Regions from separate parts of the Pseudoalteromonas sp. PAR1 genome, predicted to be linked through region 3. Evidence: predicted binding sites of a transcription regulator. Region 3 holds the regulator's gene; each other region holds the start of a gene.
The links. Region 3 encodes sigma-54, which starts transcription at its own class of promoters, with help from an activator protein. Its sites were predicted from a motif close to GTTGGCACGNNNNTNGNNT; they were not measured.

Region 1 (5,111 bases), on a different contig from region 3:
TCGCTCAGCTTGAGCAGAAAACTGCAGGCTGATTAAGCAAAGAGCAATAATGTATTTAAACCCATTCATGACTTTGTTCCTCTAAAATGGGAAAAGCGAACTGCTAAAGAATCGAGAAAGCCAGCCAGCACTTTGTGTTTCTTGCATTTGCCCTTTACCAGAATATTGTATACGTGCATTCGCTATACGGTTTGACGTGACTGTATTACTTGCTGAGACATCTTCTGGACGGACTAACCCTTCCAAACGAATAAACTCTTCACCGGTATTTAACGTGAGCCATTTTTCACCACGGATCACTAAGTTTCCATTAGGTAAAACGCGCATCACATTGACAGAGATATCACCAAATAGACTATTCGATTGATTCGACTTTGAGTCACCTTTAAATGATGACCCTGAACCAATGCCAAATTGAATGCTGTCACCACCAATGTTAACCGGATTTCCACCTAACCCAATTACAGGGTCTAAGTTAGCATCTGTTTCTTTATCGGTTTCGGTTTTTGCTGCTTTGGTTGCTTGCGTTGACTCTTGCAATTTAACAGTGATGATATCGCCAGCACGCAGTGCCTTTTTATCAGAGTACAAATCATTTGATGTATAGCTATCAAACAAAGACCCTGTTGGCACCATTTGTTCTGTTGTAGGCTCTGGGTACATAGGCGCATAGTAAGGGTCATCCTGAACCACATGATGATTTTGCGTTGTTATACAACCACCCAGCATAAAAGCTGCTGATGTGACTAAGATAAGATTACGCATGCTGCCTCCTACGACTTATAACTGTTGATTGATGTAACTAAGCATTTCATCCACTGCTGAAATCACTTTTGAATTCATTTCATAAATTCGTTGCGTTTCAATCAGATTAACCAGCTCTTCTGTTACATTTACATTTGACGTTTCAAGCGAACCTTGTACCACAGTACCTAAACCATCAATCCCCGGATTACCTTGCACTGGTGCGCCACTTACAGCTGTTTCTGTGTATAAGTTTTGCCCCATTGGCTCAAGACCCGATGGATTGATGAAGTCTGTTATAGTGAGCTGACCAATTACCACATTTTCTGCCTGACCTGCTACACGAACAGATACTTCGCCATCTTGTGACACCGTAATTGATTGCGCATCATTTGGCACATTCATTTCAGGTTGCAACGGGAAACCCGCACCTGAAGTTACGATACGACCGTCTTCATCTGTCGTAAATTGACCATTACGTGAGTAAGCAATATTGCCGTCAGGTAACTGTACTTCAAAAAAACCTGGGCCTGAAATCATCCAGTCCAGTGAGTTTTCGGTCGTTAACATATTACCTTGCGAAAAGTTCTTTTGGTTTGCTACAACCTTAGCACCGGCACCAAGCATTAGACCTGATGGCATTTCAGTATCTTGAGACGAACGACCACCTGGTTGATTAATGTTTTGATATAGTAAATCTTCAAATACGGCGCGGCTTTTTTTGTAACCGACCGTGCTGGCATTCGCGAGATTATTTGAGATCACCGAAATATCGGTTTGCTGGGCGTCAAGCCCGGTTTTACTGATCCACAATGCTGGATTCATAACTCTACCCTCTCAGTCATCTTAAACAATGCGTAACAGCTGATCTTGACGCTCATCAAGCTCTTCGGCTGTTTTCATCAATTTAACTTGTAATTCAAATTGGCGTTGGTTGCTGATCATGTCGACCATTTCATGGACTGGATTAACGTTCGACATTTCAAGCGTACCTGACAGTACTTTTACATTGGGTGAAATATCACAGAACCCACAAAGATCATTGACCAACATATCTTCTTTTGGTCTAAATAAACCGTCATTACCTTTTTCAAGCTGAGTGTTATCAGCTTCGATCACTTTTAAGCGGTCAACCACTTCTAAAAAGTTGGCAGGTGCACCTTGCGGGCGCACTTGGATCGCGCCATCTTCGCTAAACTCAACCTTCTCAATTGGCAAAGGTAAGATAATAGGCCCGCCCTCGCCAATAACTTGACGGCCATGGCTGGTGATCAATGCGCCGTCAGGTGTGATGTTTAGTGTGCCTGTTTTGGTATAAGCTTCGTTACCTGATGCATCTTGCACACTGAGCCAACCACGGTCGCTCATGGCAATATCAAGCTCTCGGCCTGTCTCAACGAATCCACCCGATTCCATATTTGAACCAGGACGCTCTTGCATCGCAAACACACGTGATGGCAAGCCTTCACCAAAAGCCTGCATGGAACGCGCTTGTGCAAAATCAGCTTTAAAGCCAGTGGTGTTAGCATTAGCAAGGTTGTTAGCCTTTAACTCAAGACCACGCAAGCTTTGCTTGGCACCAGACATGGCAATGTAGACCATTTTGTCCATAACATTGACTCACTAAAAATACGATAACTAAAGAAATGCAATAAAAGTGCCAAAGTAAAATTGACGCATAAATAGGATGGTAAAAATGAAAAAAGGCTGCCAATTGAGGGAGCAGCCTTCGTGTCGGATTAAGCTCAGAGCCGTTTAGATTAACGGATCTGTAGGATGTTTTGTTGTAGTGTTGAGTTAACTTCTAATGCACGTGAATTTGCTTGGAAATTACGTTGTGCACTGATCAAATCAACAAGTTCACTTGTTAAGTTAACGTTTGACTGCTCAAGGGCTGATGAGTTAATTGAACCTAATGTACCTGAACCTGGTTCACCGGCAATTGGCTCACCAGAGGTTAAGCTTTTCTTCCATGCCGTGTTACCCACTTGCTGTAAACCTTGTGAGTTAGAAAAGCGCACCATTGCCACTTGGCCTAAGAATGAAGTATCACCATTACTGTAAGAAGCAACGATTTTACCATCTGTACCAATATCAATACCTGATAGACGACCTACAGTCGCACCATCTTGCTCTAGCGCTTTCACTTCAAAGTTACTTGCATATTGAGTCGGTATTTTATTCGTTGTACCAGCTTCATCGCGCCAATTGATGTTTACATCATCAGGGAAACTCGCACCGTTAGATAATAAACCAGATATACCGCCTGAAGGTATTGTTAATGGATTAAACGTAGCATCTGTATTTGCAGTTCCATCAGTGCTTTGAGGTAAACCACTTGAGTCAAACTGAAAAGTTGAAATAGGCGTATATGGCGACGTAGTTTGCTCAGTACCATTAGCAGCAAACGGCTTTTCATCAAGTGTTGCAAACACTTGCCATTCATTGTCATTACCAGTCACTGCTGCGTCAGTTTTAACAAAGAAGAACTGTAAAATGTGTGGCTCACCTAAAGAATCATACACTGTTGTTGATGTTGAACTGTTATACGACGCACTTGTCTCAGGGTCAAATGGTGTAACTGCTGGCGTTAATGCACGCGAATCTAAGTTAAACGACGAATAAACATTGGTCGTAGCGCGTGGAGAACCTGATGCATCAGGAATTTGTAGCGCAGAAGATGTGCTTAAACTAACAGAAGTTGTATCACCCGTTGCTTCATCAACAGGGAAACCTTGTAAGTAGTTTCCGCTAGCATCCACAATAAAGTTGTCTTTATTAAGTTTGAACGCACCAGCACGAGTATATGTAAAATCTTGTGCACCTAGGTCATTTGCCATGGCAAAGTAGCCTTCACCAGTAATTGCTAAGTCCAGAGAGTTATTAGTGAAAGATAATGAACCTTGGTGAAATTGTTGTGCCACCATTGTAGTTCTTACGCCGTCACCATTTTTAGTTTTACCTGAGCTAAATACTGATGATGCGTACACATCAGCAAACTCAGCACGAGACTCTTTAAAGCCTGTGGTGTTAACGTTAGCAATATTGTTTGCTGTTACATCTAAGTCTTTTTGCGCGGCAGCAAGGCCGGTTAATGCAATATTGAAGCTCATAAGTCACCTCTAAAGTGTCAATCTGTAGCACTAGGCTAACTAGTTAATCTGTGTAATTAAGCGATTTCTGCAACATCAGTTAGCCTAACCGCGCCTTCTTTAGTATTAATAATAATGCCGCTAGATCCATTGATATTAACGCTTTCAATATTTTTGAAAGTCGCTAAAGGTAGACTGCTATAGTCACCATTTTGGAATCCTTCAGCTTTAACTTCGTATTCGCCTGGAGGCAAAAGCTCTCCATCGTCATTTTTACCATCCCACTCAAAACGAACTGCGCCAGCCGATTGAGCGCCCATGCTGATGGTACGTACAAGTTGACCTGACTCATCAGTAATGCGAAGCGTAAGATCTTCAACAGGCGTTTCTGCAATTGCCGATCCCTTAGCAACGTTACTACCATCAAAATCAATCGTATTTGATTCTAATAGTGCTTGTTTACCAACTAAGGTCGAAGCTTGTAATGCCGAGTTCGATGTCATTGACGCAGTAAGTGCATCAAATTTTGAGTTTAAATTCGAGATCCCTTCAGCCATGGTAAAGTTGGTCATCTGAGCAATCATTTGATCATTATCAGCCGGCTTGCTTGGGTCTTGAAACGACAACTGTTGTGTTAAAAGCGAGAAGAAGTCTTCTTGCGTTAAAGTGTCATCTTTCTCTTCTGGTTTGTTTTGATTGTCCTGCCAACGTAAATTATCTAAATACGTGGATGACGCACTGCTGATGTCGTTACTCATAACTTATCCTCGGTTACCGCTGCCCAAGCAACAGTGTTTTACTTAACATTTGCTTAGCTGCATCAGCAACTTGCACATTTGTTTGGTAAGAGCGAGAGGCAGAAATCATATTAGCCATTTCTTCTACGACATTAACGTTAGGTTTGTAGATATAACCGTTTTCATCCGCACTGGGGTGATTAGGGTTGTACTCTATTTGCAGAGGCTTATCGCTCTCAACAATACCCAACACTTTTACGCCAACAGAAGAGCCCTGAGGATTGCTTTGTGTTGCTGACGCTTTAGTCAACTCCGCAGCAAAAACAGGATGGCGCGCTCGGTATGTTTTGTCTTGACTAGAGCTAATCGTATTCGCATTCGAGATATTACTTGCTGTTGTATTAAGACGCACATTTTGCGCGCTCATACCAGTGCCTGAAATATCAAAAACATTATATAAACTCATGATTAAGCTCCTTGACTACCGAGGGCTTTTTTAAGGCCTTTAATTTTACTACTCATAAATTGCAGGCTTGCC
Region 2 (5,111 bases), on a different contig from region 3:
TTGCGTCACTAAATAATCAGTTAAAAAGCCAAATGCCAACGCTGTAGCAATCACACCTATTAAGTAAGCAACCACAGCACGCTTACCTAGTTCTTTACCCACAACACCTAAGGTTGCAATATTTGTAGCAGGGCCTGCCAACATAAAAACTAATACTGCACCAGGCGATACACCACTGAGTAATAGTCCAGCAGCTATCGGTGTTGAGGCTGTTGCGCAAATATACATAGGAATACTAATTAAAATAACCACAAGCATCGCAAGTATGCCACTGCCCCATTGGCTTAAATAAGATTCTGGAACATAGGTTTGTACTAAAGCGGCAAAGAATAAACCAATCATTAACCAAATCATGGTGTCTTCAAGTAACTTGTTACAACTAAAGCTCACAGCACGTTTCAGCTTACCAAAGCGGCTTTCAACGGCTTTAGTTGGCTGCCCACTGCTACAACAGCTTTTCTGCGAAGGTACTGCTTGTTCAGTTGCGCAACTTTGTTGCGGCTCTGGAGTAGCTTGTGAACCTTTATTACTACAACAACTTGTTGTTTTAACAGCCTCAAGTTCTTTAGTTGTTTGCTTGCTGCAACAACTTTGTGCGGGCTTAGCAGGCGCCTCTTTACTGCAACAACTCGATGTGGTCATAGGCTCAGGCTGTTTACTGCTGCAACAAGAGGTTGTTTTAGTGTTCTCTTTATTTGCTGTTGTGCTTTGCTGTTGATGAAGCTCACTGTCTTTGCCCACTAATACACCCGCCACAATGGCACTACACACGGCCGCAATGGGACGTATCACCGCCATAAATGGGCCTAGTAACACATAAGATACCGAGACCGAATCGACTCCCGTTTCAGGGGTTGAAACTAAAAATGCGGTGGTGGCACTTTTTGACGCCCCCGCCCTTCTTAAACCAATGGCAGCAGGGATCACACCACATGAGCACAATGGCATAGGAGCACCAATAAAAGCCGCTTTAACTGTGGTCCATAGCCCTTCTTTTCCTAAATGACGGTTAAGAAAGTTGGCAGGCAAATACACATTTAACAGACCAGCTATGAATAAGCCCAGCATTAACCAAGGCGCCGAGAGTAAAAACAGATGCCAAAAATTACTGAGTAAGTCCATCGATATCCTCCAGCGTCGTTAGTATTGAACAGTTTTCAGCGGGTTCTTCACCACCACAACACTTATCAGCCAATAATGAAAGTGAGTCATAAAAGCGGGTAAGCTCCGCAATTCTTTGTGCTACGAGATCGCGCTTTTGTAACGTCATCTCTTTAACTTCATGGCAAGAGTGCTGATCTTTATGAAACTTAATTTGCAGCAACTCTTTGATCTCAGCCAAACTAAAGCCAACATTCTTAGCTCTGAGAATAAACGCCATTTGCTTATAGTCATCCTCAGAATAAAAACGATATCCCACGTCTGAACGCGAACTTGGCGTTAACAAACCATGCTTTTCGTAGTACCTTAGAGTATCTGTTGAGACACCCAACTGGCGGGAAAACTCACCTATTTTCATCACCGTCTCCATTGTGAAGCGTTTATTTATTATGCTCACTATAAACCTTGGAGTACACCCCAAGGTCAAGCAATAAATTAAAAAAGGAAAGCACATGAATATTACTGTCCTTGATGCAGCAACATTAGCCAACACTTCGTTAGATGCCTTAGCACAGCTAGGTAAATTAACTTGTTACGATCTAACTTCCCAAGAGCAAGTTGTTGAGCGCTGCCAAGATGCTGATGTAATTATCAGTAATAAAGTAGTGATTGATCAGCTCGCTATGAGCCAGTTAACTAATTTGAAATTAATATGCGTTGCAGCAACAGGCACTAATAATATCGATTTAGAGGCAGCAAAAGAGCATAACATTGCAGTGACAAATGTGGCGGGCTATTCAACACCGAGCGTGGTGCAGCATACCTTTACCTTAATCACTAACTTATTGGGTAATACTCATAGATACATTAATGATTGCCAGCAAGGTTTATGGCAACAAAGCCCAATGTTTTGTCGCTTAGATTACAGCTTTAATGAAATTGCCGGCAAAACATTGGCAATTGTTGGTTATGGGTCATTAGGTAAAGCAGTGGCTGATGTAGCGCGTGCCTTTGGTGCCAATGTCATTATTAGTGAGCGAAAAGGTCATACGCCTCGTGAAGGTCGTGTTAGTTTTAATGATGCCCTAAGCAAAGCCGATATTATTAGTGTTCATTGCCCGCTAACGGATGAAACACGCAACCAAATAGCCGCGGCAGAATTAAGCATGATGAAATCGTCAGCTATCATTATTAATACCGCTCGTGGTGGGATTATCAATGAAGCCGATTTAGCTGACGCTTTAGCTAATAATGTCATTGCTGGCGCAGGTGTAGATGTACTTAGTAAAGAACCCGCAGAGCAAACAAACCCGCTGGCACTATACAGAGGCGCAAACTTATTACTCACACCACACATCGCATGGGCAAGCCAAGAATCAATCGCTCGCCTAGTTAACGAAATAGCTTTAAATATCCAAGCATTTAACCAAGGCGAACCACGGAATAGATTAGTCTAAAATACAACAAATTAGTCAAACAGACTAACCTACGTGTTGATTTAGCCTACCACGCATGTAAGCTAACAGGCAACACATTGATTTAAAAAGACTTTTAAAGTTGGCAAGCTGATTGCTACCTAACAATCACTTAAACTCGAATTTCTAGGGATAAAAAAAATGAAAAAAGCTCTTCTAATCGCTGCACTATCTGCTCCATTCTTAACAGGTTGCGTTATTGCAGTTTCAGATGGCGAAGCCGATACACATTGGGCTGGTAGTTCTTCATCAAGCTGGGAGAAGCAACATAAAAATAATCGTGAAATTATTTCTAACCTTGCACTCGATACCAGTTATCAAACAGTATTAAACAAACTTCATTCACCTAACTTTACCGAGCTGCTAAAACAAGGTGATGATGTATATCAAGTGCTATTTTATGTTACGCATAGCATTCATTCAGATGGCAAGATGACAAAAGATGAGTGCACACCTTTAGTATTTAAAAATGATAAGTTAATCGGCGTGGGCGATACAATTTATCAATCGCTAAGTAACGGCTAATTAGCAAGCTAAAGTTAAGAGTAGGCTTTGCCTACTCTGATTCATTTACCGCAACCATCCTTGAAACAACTTTATCGCGTCCAGTATCTTTAGCTTGATACAAACCTAAATCAGCCTCTTCTAATAAAGTTTGCTCTGCGTATACTTGCCCGGTTTCAGTGGTGGCAATACCAATACTAATCGTAATGTGATCAGCATTTAAAGACGCTTTATGAGGGATATTTAGTTTATTCACTGCATCGCGTAGTTTGTTAGCAAATGCAATAGCTTCTTTTGCAGAAGTGTTTGGCAGTACCGCAGCAAACTCTTCACCACCATAACGTGCTACAAAGTCACTGCCGCGCTCACATGCACCCACAAGCGCGTGAGCAATTTTTTTCAAACAATCATCCCCGGCTCTATGTCCATAACAATCGTTGTAGCGTTTAAAGTGATCAACGTCCATTAACAGCACAGATAACGGTGTACAGTCTCGACGACTTCGACGCCATTCACGAGCTAAATTCTCATCTAAATAACGCCTGTTAGGTATTTCCGTCAACCCATCAATCGAAGCAAGCATTTCAAGAAGGTCATTTTTTTGCTTAATTAATAACTGATTGCGTACCCTTGCACGAACTATCGCAGCACTGAAAGGTTTAGTGATGTAGTCCATTGCACCTAATTCAAGGCCCTTTGCTTCATCATCATGGCTGTTATTCGCGGAAATAAAGATAACGGGTAACATGCTGGTTGTGGCATTTTCTTTTAACTTGCCAAGTACCTCGTAACCATCAATGCCGGGCATCACTATATCTAAAATCAACAAGTCGACAGCTTGAGTTTTCAAAAATGTCAGTGCTTTTTCACCACTTTCAACACAAAAAACATCGTAGTCTTGCTGCAACGTTTTCTCTAATACCAAGCGATTTAACGGATCATCATCAACAATCAGTACCTTGGCTCTTTTCAACATGTGTAGATCCTTGTTCGATGATAAATGCAATCACTTGCTGTAATTGGCATTGCAATTCATCATTTAATTGTTCGGGCAGTTCACCAGTTTTCTTCAGCTTAACTTCACATTCCTGAGCGCACGCTGACAAACGTTTAAAACCGAGGTTTCCAGCTGACCCTTTAAGATTATGCACCACACGTATCAGCTCTTGCGCAGTGTTTACTTTAGATATGAGTAATAACTGCTCTTGTGCCATAATCGCAAACTTTGACAACATAGTTAATACTAACTTAGTGCTGTTTCCAAATTGGGATAGAATAAAGTCTTGATCGAAAAAGGATTCTTTTTTATGTTCCAATTCATTCATGGCTAAAAATAATTTGCTCGCAACAATTGGCTTGGTTAGGTGCTTATTCATACCAGCTGCAACTGATTGCTCTATGTCAGCAGGTTCACTGTGTGCCGTTAATGCATAGATTGGTATTTGTTGTTTACTAAATGTCTGACGAATAATGCGCGTTGCTTGGCAACCATCCATTTCTGGCATTTGAATATCCATAAAAATCAGATCAGGTTGCAATGACTTTGCAAGCTTTATCGCTTTTTCACCACTGTCTGCACAAACAACATTAACATCAGCTTGCTCTAGAATACTTTTAATTATGTTTAAATTGAGTGGGTTATCATCTATAGCAAGTACGAGTAAGCCTGATAAATCCATTTTAGAGGGTAACGACACCACAGACTTTTTGGCCGGCTCTGTGGTTTTATCAAGCTGTAAGCAAAAGTAAAACTCACTGCCTTTTCCTTTTTCACTCTCAAGCTTGATTTCACCTCCCATCAAGGCAACCTCATACTTCACAATGGCAAGACCAAGCCCTACACCTTGATGTGAACGAGTAAGAGATTCATCGCCCTGTGTAAACGCATCAAATAAACGACTTTGATCTTCTTGGCTTATCCCTATACCAGTATCTTTGACGGTAAAACAAATAAGTTGCTGCTCTGTTGATTGTTCAATGAGCTTCATACACAAAGTGACACTGCCTTGCTCTGTATACTTAGCAGCGTTT
Region 3 (5,111 bases):
GGTGGTATCAATCATAAAATCAGCGCGCGTGATCAGTACATCCAGTAATACTCTTTCTTGCTTAATTGCTAAATCGAGTGGCAGCGAGTCAATCGATAGAGGATGTAAGCGTCGCGTTTCAGAAAAGCGTTTGATCAGAGTTTGGTCATCACTGTCTAAATAGAACAGTGTTGGGTTTGCGAAACCTGGCAGGTATTCAAGAATATCATTAAACTCTTGCTGCTCTTTCGGTAAGTTACGCACATCTATGCTGACTGCTATTTTGTCATAGTTGTCTGAAACGCTACGAACAAGCGAAGGTAATAAGTTGACTGGGATATTATCAACACAGTAGTAACCCAAGTCTTCAAGTACACGTAAAGCGACCGATTTACCTGAGCCTGAGCGACCGCTGATGATAATTAATTCCATTTATGCCTCTGCTGATATGACCTGAAACAGTTCGTGGTCTGTTTTAGCGCTACGTAACTGTTTACAAAACTCTTTATCTTTTAGTCTATCAGCAATTGTCGATAATGTCTTTAGGTGAAGTTGGCTGTCTCCATCTGGTACGATGAGTGCAACGAAAATATCCACAGGTCGGTTATCAATTGCGTCAAAATTGATTGGGGATTCACTCACTATGACAAATGCCTGTGGTTGCTCTGCACCACTCATGCGGCCATGTGGAATAGCAATGCCACGACCAATACCTGTACTGCCTAATTTTTCTCTATTGAGTAAGGCATCAAGGACGTCTTGTTGAGATAAATGAGGAAGCTGCTGGTGAGCCAGCTCGCTGATATATTCAAGGATTCTTTTTTTGCTATTAAAAAGGACCGCAGCTTTGCTGCAGTCCTGGTTAGTAAGTGAACTAAGTTTCATAATTTAGTGTCGAGCTAATTTCTCTTTGTGTTTAATGACTTGACGATCTAGTTTGTCGATTAGCGAGTCAATGGCTGCATACATATCTTGGTGTGCAGTTGAGGCAAAGAGCTCGCCTCCATTTACATGTAAAGTTGCTTCTGCTTTTTGGCTTAATTTTTCTACATCTAGAATGACATGTACATTATTAATGTGGTCAAAATGCCTTTCTAGTTTTGCAAACTTGCTGTTTACATAGTCTCTTAATGAATCAGTGATTTCTACATGACGACCAGTTAAATTTAGTTGCATAAGCATTTTCCTTCTATGTAAAACGTCTAAATCAAACTCTTACGCTGATTAGACGGAGGTATCGCTAGAGACTCTCGATATTTTGCAATTGTGCGTCTAGCTACTTTAATTCCTTGCTCAGCCAATATATCTGCAATTTTACTATCACTCAATGGTTTAGCTGAGTTTTCTGCAGCGATAAGCTTTTTGATCAAAGCGCGAATTGCTGTTGATGAACACTCACCACCGTTTTCTGTGCTGACATGGCTTGAGAAGAAATATTTCAACTCAAAAATCCCGCGAGGGGTGTGCATGTATTTTTGTGTTGTAACACGTGAAATTGTCGATTCATGCATTTCGACCATTTCTGCGACATCGTTCAGCACCATTGGTTTCATGGCTTCTGGGCCATGTTCAAAAAATGCTTGTTGTTGCTGTACGATACAATTGGTCACTTTTAAAAGTGTATCGTTACGGCTCTCTAAGCTTTTAATAAACCATTTAGCTTCTTGTAAATGAGAGCGAATAAACTGGCTATCGCTGCTCGATTTTACTGAGCGTGACATAGCTGCATATTGGCTATTCACTCTAATTTTTGGCATACAATCTGGGTTTAGTTCAACGACCCAACGACCTTTAACTTTTTTAACCGATACATCGGGTATAACGTACTCAGACTCTTCGCGAACTATGCTGTCTGCTGGCTTAGGGTTTAAGCTGTGGATCAGCGTCATTACTTCTTTTAGTTCGCTTTCTTTAAGCTTAGTCTTTTTCATCAAAGTGCGATAGTCGCGACTTGCTAATAATTCAATATGCTCAGATAAAACCATTTTAGTTTCAGCTAAATACGGCGTACTCGCATCGAATTGGCGAAGCTGGATACATAAGCACTCTTGTAAGCTACGGGCACCAATCCCTACTGGATCAAACAACTGTATTCTCTTTAAGACCGCTTCGACTTCATCTAGTTCGATTTCTTCTTCATCATTATTTTGATTAAAACTTTCGACTATGTCTTCGCAGCTAACAGTTAAAATACCTGAGTCATCAATTGCCTCTACGATGGCGACAGCGATCGCTTCGTCAGTTGGGCTAAATGGTGTGAGTTGTAATTGCCACATAAGGTATTCATGGAGGGTTTCAGTCGATGCACCTTGATAAATTGACTCATCTTCTGGCATTGGACCTGATGATGTTGATGGGGCAGCACTCATGTACTCATCCCATGTCACATCCATGGCTAAATCGTCACTTACGGTGTCTTTGTTAAGGGCATCGCTGCTTTCTTGTTCGTACTCACTCGGCGCTTCTTCGGCCGATGCACTTAGCTGAGTATCATCAGATTCAGCTTTTTGCTCGTTCTTACCAATGTTTTCATCGTTGTAATCTGCTTCTTCCACTTCAAGCAGAGGGTTACTATCAAGTGCTTCTTGAATTTCTTGCTGGAGATCCAATGTACTAAGCTGCAGCAAGCGAATTGCTTGTTGCAGTTGTGGAGTCATTGTAAGTTGCTGGCCCATGCGCAGCTGTAATGATTGCCTCATGTATCCCTAACAATCCTTTTATGTGTTATCGACACCTGTGCAGTCACAGGTAAATTTATATCGATTTATTGTCATTGTTATTTAGTTTAGCAGATGCGCTAGATGGTGGCTTATTGGTTATAGCCTGAATTGCTCACCTAGATACACATCGCGTACGGTTTGGTCAGCTAAAACATGCTCAGGTGTTCCTGATGCAATTAGCTCCCCATGAGAAACAATGTAGGCTTTTTCACAAACATCAAGGGTTTCTCTAACATTATGGTCAGTGATTAATACACCAATACCACGATTTTTTAAGTGTTCAATAATTTTCTTTATATCTAACACTGAAATAGGATCAACACCAGCAAAAGGCTCATCTAACAAGATAAATTTAGGGTTTGCTGCTAATGCCCGAGCAATTTCTACGCGACGACGCTCGCCCCCAGATAAGGCCATGCCTTGACTATCACGAATATGCTGAATACTAAATTCATCAAGTAAGTTGTTGAGTGTTTCTTCTCGGCCTTGTTTATTTAAATCTTTACGCGTTTCTAAAATAGCCATTAGGTTTTGATAAACCGTTAACTTTCTAAAAATAGATGACTCTTGTGGTAGGTAACCAATCCCTAAACGTGCTCGGCTATGCATTGGCAAAAGTGTAATATCGTTATCATCAATGCTGATCTTGCCTTTATCGCTAGGTACTAAGCCAACAATCATATAGAAAGTGGTGGTTTTGCCTGCGCCATTTGGGCCAAGCAAACCAACGATACTGCCCGCTTCAACTTCAAGACCCACATTTTTGACAACTTGGCGGCCTTTATAGCTTTTTGCTAAAAGCTCTGCTTTTAATGTGCTCATGGTTGGCCTTTATCGTCTTGTTTGTTGTCTACAGGCACTAAGATTGTGTGTACACGGTCTGTTGAGTTTTCATCTTTTTCTGCGCTAATTAGTTGTTGTGCCATATCATAGGTAATGCTTTTCGCTGTTACTTTTTGGCCTGCTTGAGTCACTTCGGCTTCGCCATTTAAAGTTAAGAAGCGCTTGGCTACGTCGTAGCGAACTTCTTCTGCACTGGCGCTCATTACCGTGCCATCTGCTTGCTTTTCTTCAAAATAAGCAGGCTTACCTGTGGCGATAATTAACTCAACAGTACCTTCTGTATCACCACCATGGGCTTCAAGGCGTTCGGCTGTGATCCGGCGGTTACCATGTATAATTTCGACATTGCCTTCAAATATACCAACGCCATCTTTTAGCTTACCAGTTTGGCGATCTGAGCTTATGCTAATTTGTGCGCCTGTCTGCTCGGCAGCTACGCCTGAAAAGGCAATCAATAAGCTTGGGATCAGGAGTAATTTCTTCAGTTTATTGGTCATAGTATATGGTTCGTGTATGGTTAGTTAACTCTACAATCTCGGTTTTTAAATTAGCTTTTAGGCCTTTACCGGTAATTTTTAAATTTGGTCCTGTTAGCGTCACAGGTTGCTTCGAAAACATGGTCATTTGTTCTATATCAACGTTAATGTTTTCAGCTTTAATATCTTCGATCATGCCATTATGGGTTAAGTTTTTAGCAACAACATCGCCTTCAAAAATAAGCTGATCGTTTTCATATAAGGTGGCTTCTTTAGCTTTTACTTGCCAAATTTGCTGGTCGCCATAAAGTGTAAAAATAGGTTGCTCAAAAAAGGTAAACCCAAGTTGCTGATACAGCTCCATTTTTGCAGCAGCCACTTTATGGCTAATCTTGCCTTGCTCATCATAAGCGGTTTGCTTTAGTGCAACGGCCGTATAATCGGGAGTTGCAATAATCTCGTCTTCACTATTTATTGTGTTTGTTGTTTGGTTAAAGTACGGATACCACAACCACACCATGCAACAAACAAAAACAATACTCAGTAAAATACGGGCTATATTCATGTGCTGGTTCCATCGCTAGTTAACGGCTTACCGTTTTCTAACATCAGTAAATCTGTTAATTCACGTACAGCGCCAAAGCCACCCGGTAGCATGGTCGTATAGTGAGCCAGTTTTTTTATCAATGGGTGCGCATCATTGACTGCTACCGCAAAGCCTACTTTTTCCATTACAGGCAAATCAGGGCCATCGTCACCAATGTACGCTATTTGCTCATCTTCTAGGCCAAGTTTATCTTTTAACTCTTGGTATGCAATCAGCTTTGTTTCTTGGCCTTGATAAATATGCTGTACGGTTAGGCTAGTCATTCGCTGCTGAACTATTTGTGAATGGCGCCCGGTAATAACGGCAACTTCAAAGCCACTATTAATGAGTGCTTTGATGCCAAAGCCATCTTTGGTATTAAATGCTTTAAGCTCTTCGCCCTGATTTCCAAGATAAATTCTGCCATCAGAAAAAACGCCATCAATATCACATATTAGTAACTTAACTTTTTGAGCACGCTGACTTACATCAGGACTAAGGGGCTGG

Region 1: QL229_RS07030 (flagellar basal body rod protein FlgF) is a predicted target of sigma-54. The motif match lies at 2,391-2,409, and genes of this name have one in related genera.
Region 2: QL229_RS05670 (DUF3192 domain-containing protein) is a predicted target of sigma-54. The motif match lies at 2,658-2,676, and genes of this name have one in related genera.

The regions. Positions count from the first base shown of each region.
Region 1 covers NZ_CAMZMY010000006.1:148,697-153,807, reverse strand. Annotated here, with positions in the region: gene QL229_RS07045 (flagellar basal body P-ring protein FlgI) at 1-69, opposite strand, end outside; gene flgH (flagellar basal body L-ring protein FlgH) at 82-765, opposite strand; gene flgG (flagellar basal-body rod protein FlgG) at 781-1,569, opposite strand; gene QL229_RS07030 (flagellar basal body rod protein FlgF) at 1,591-2,355, opposite strand; gene flgE (flagellar hook protein FlgE) at 2,505-3,857, opposite strand; gene QL229_RS07020 (flagellar hook assembly protein FlgD) at 3,914-4,594, opposite strand; gene flgC (flagellar basal body rod protein FlgC) at 4,608-5,039, opposite strand; gene flgB (flagellar basal body rod protein FlgB) at 5,042-5,111, opposite strand, start outside.
Region 2 covers NZ_CAMZMY010000005.1:106,444-111,554, reverse strand. Annotated here, with positions in the region: gene QL229_RS05685 (SO_0444 family Cu/Zn efflux transporter) at 1-1,122, opposite strand, end outside; gene zntR (Zn(2+)-responsive transcriptional regulator) at 1,106-1,519, opposite strand; gene QL229_RS05675 (D-2-hydroxyacid dehydrogenase) at 1,614-2,558, shown strand; gene QL229_RS05670 (DUF3192 domain-containing protein) at 2,718-3,101, shown strand; gene QL229_RS05665 (diguanylate cyclase) at 3,133-4,056, opposite strand; gene QL229_RS05660 (response regulator) at 4,025-5,111, opposite strand, start outside.
Region 3 covers NZ_CAMZMY010000011.1:133,224-138,334, reverse strand. Annotated here, with positions in the region: gene rapZ (RNase adapter RapZ) at 1-411, opposite strand, end outside; gene ptsN (PTS IIA-like nitrogen regulatory protein PtsN) at 412-864, opposite strand; gene hpf (ribosome hibernation promoting factor) at 868-1,155, opposite strand; gene QL229_RS11360 (RNA polymerase factor sigma-54) at 1,182-2,678, opposite strand; gene lptB (LPS export ABC transporter ATP-binding protein) at 2,796-3,521, opposite strand; gene lptA (lipopolysaccharide transport periplasmic protein LptA) at 3,518-4,039, opposite strand; gene lptC (LPS export ABC transporter periplasmic protein LptC) at 4,029-4,583, opposite strand; gene kdsC (3-deoxy-manno-octulosonate-8-phosphatase KdsC) at 4,580-5,111, opposite strand, start outside.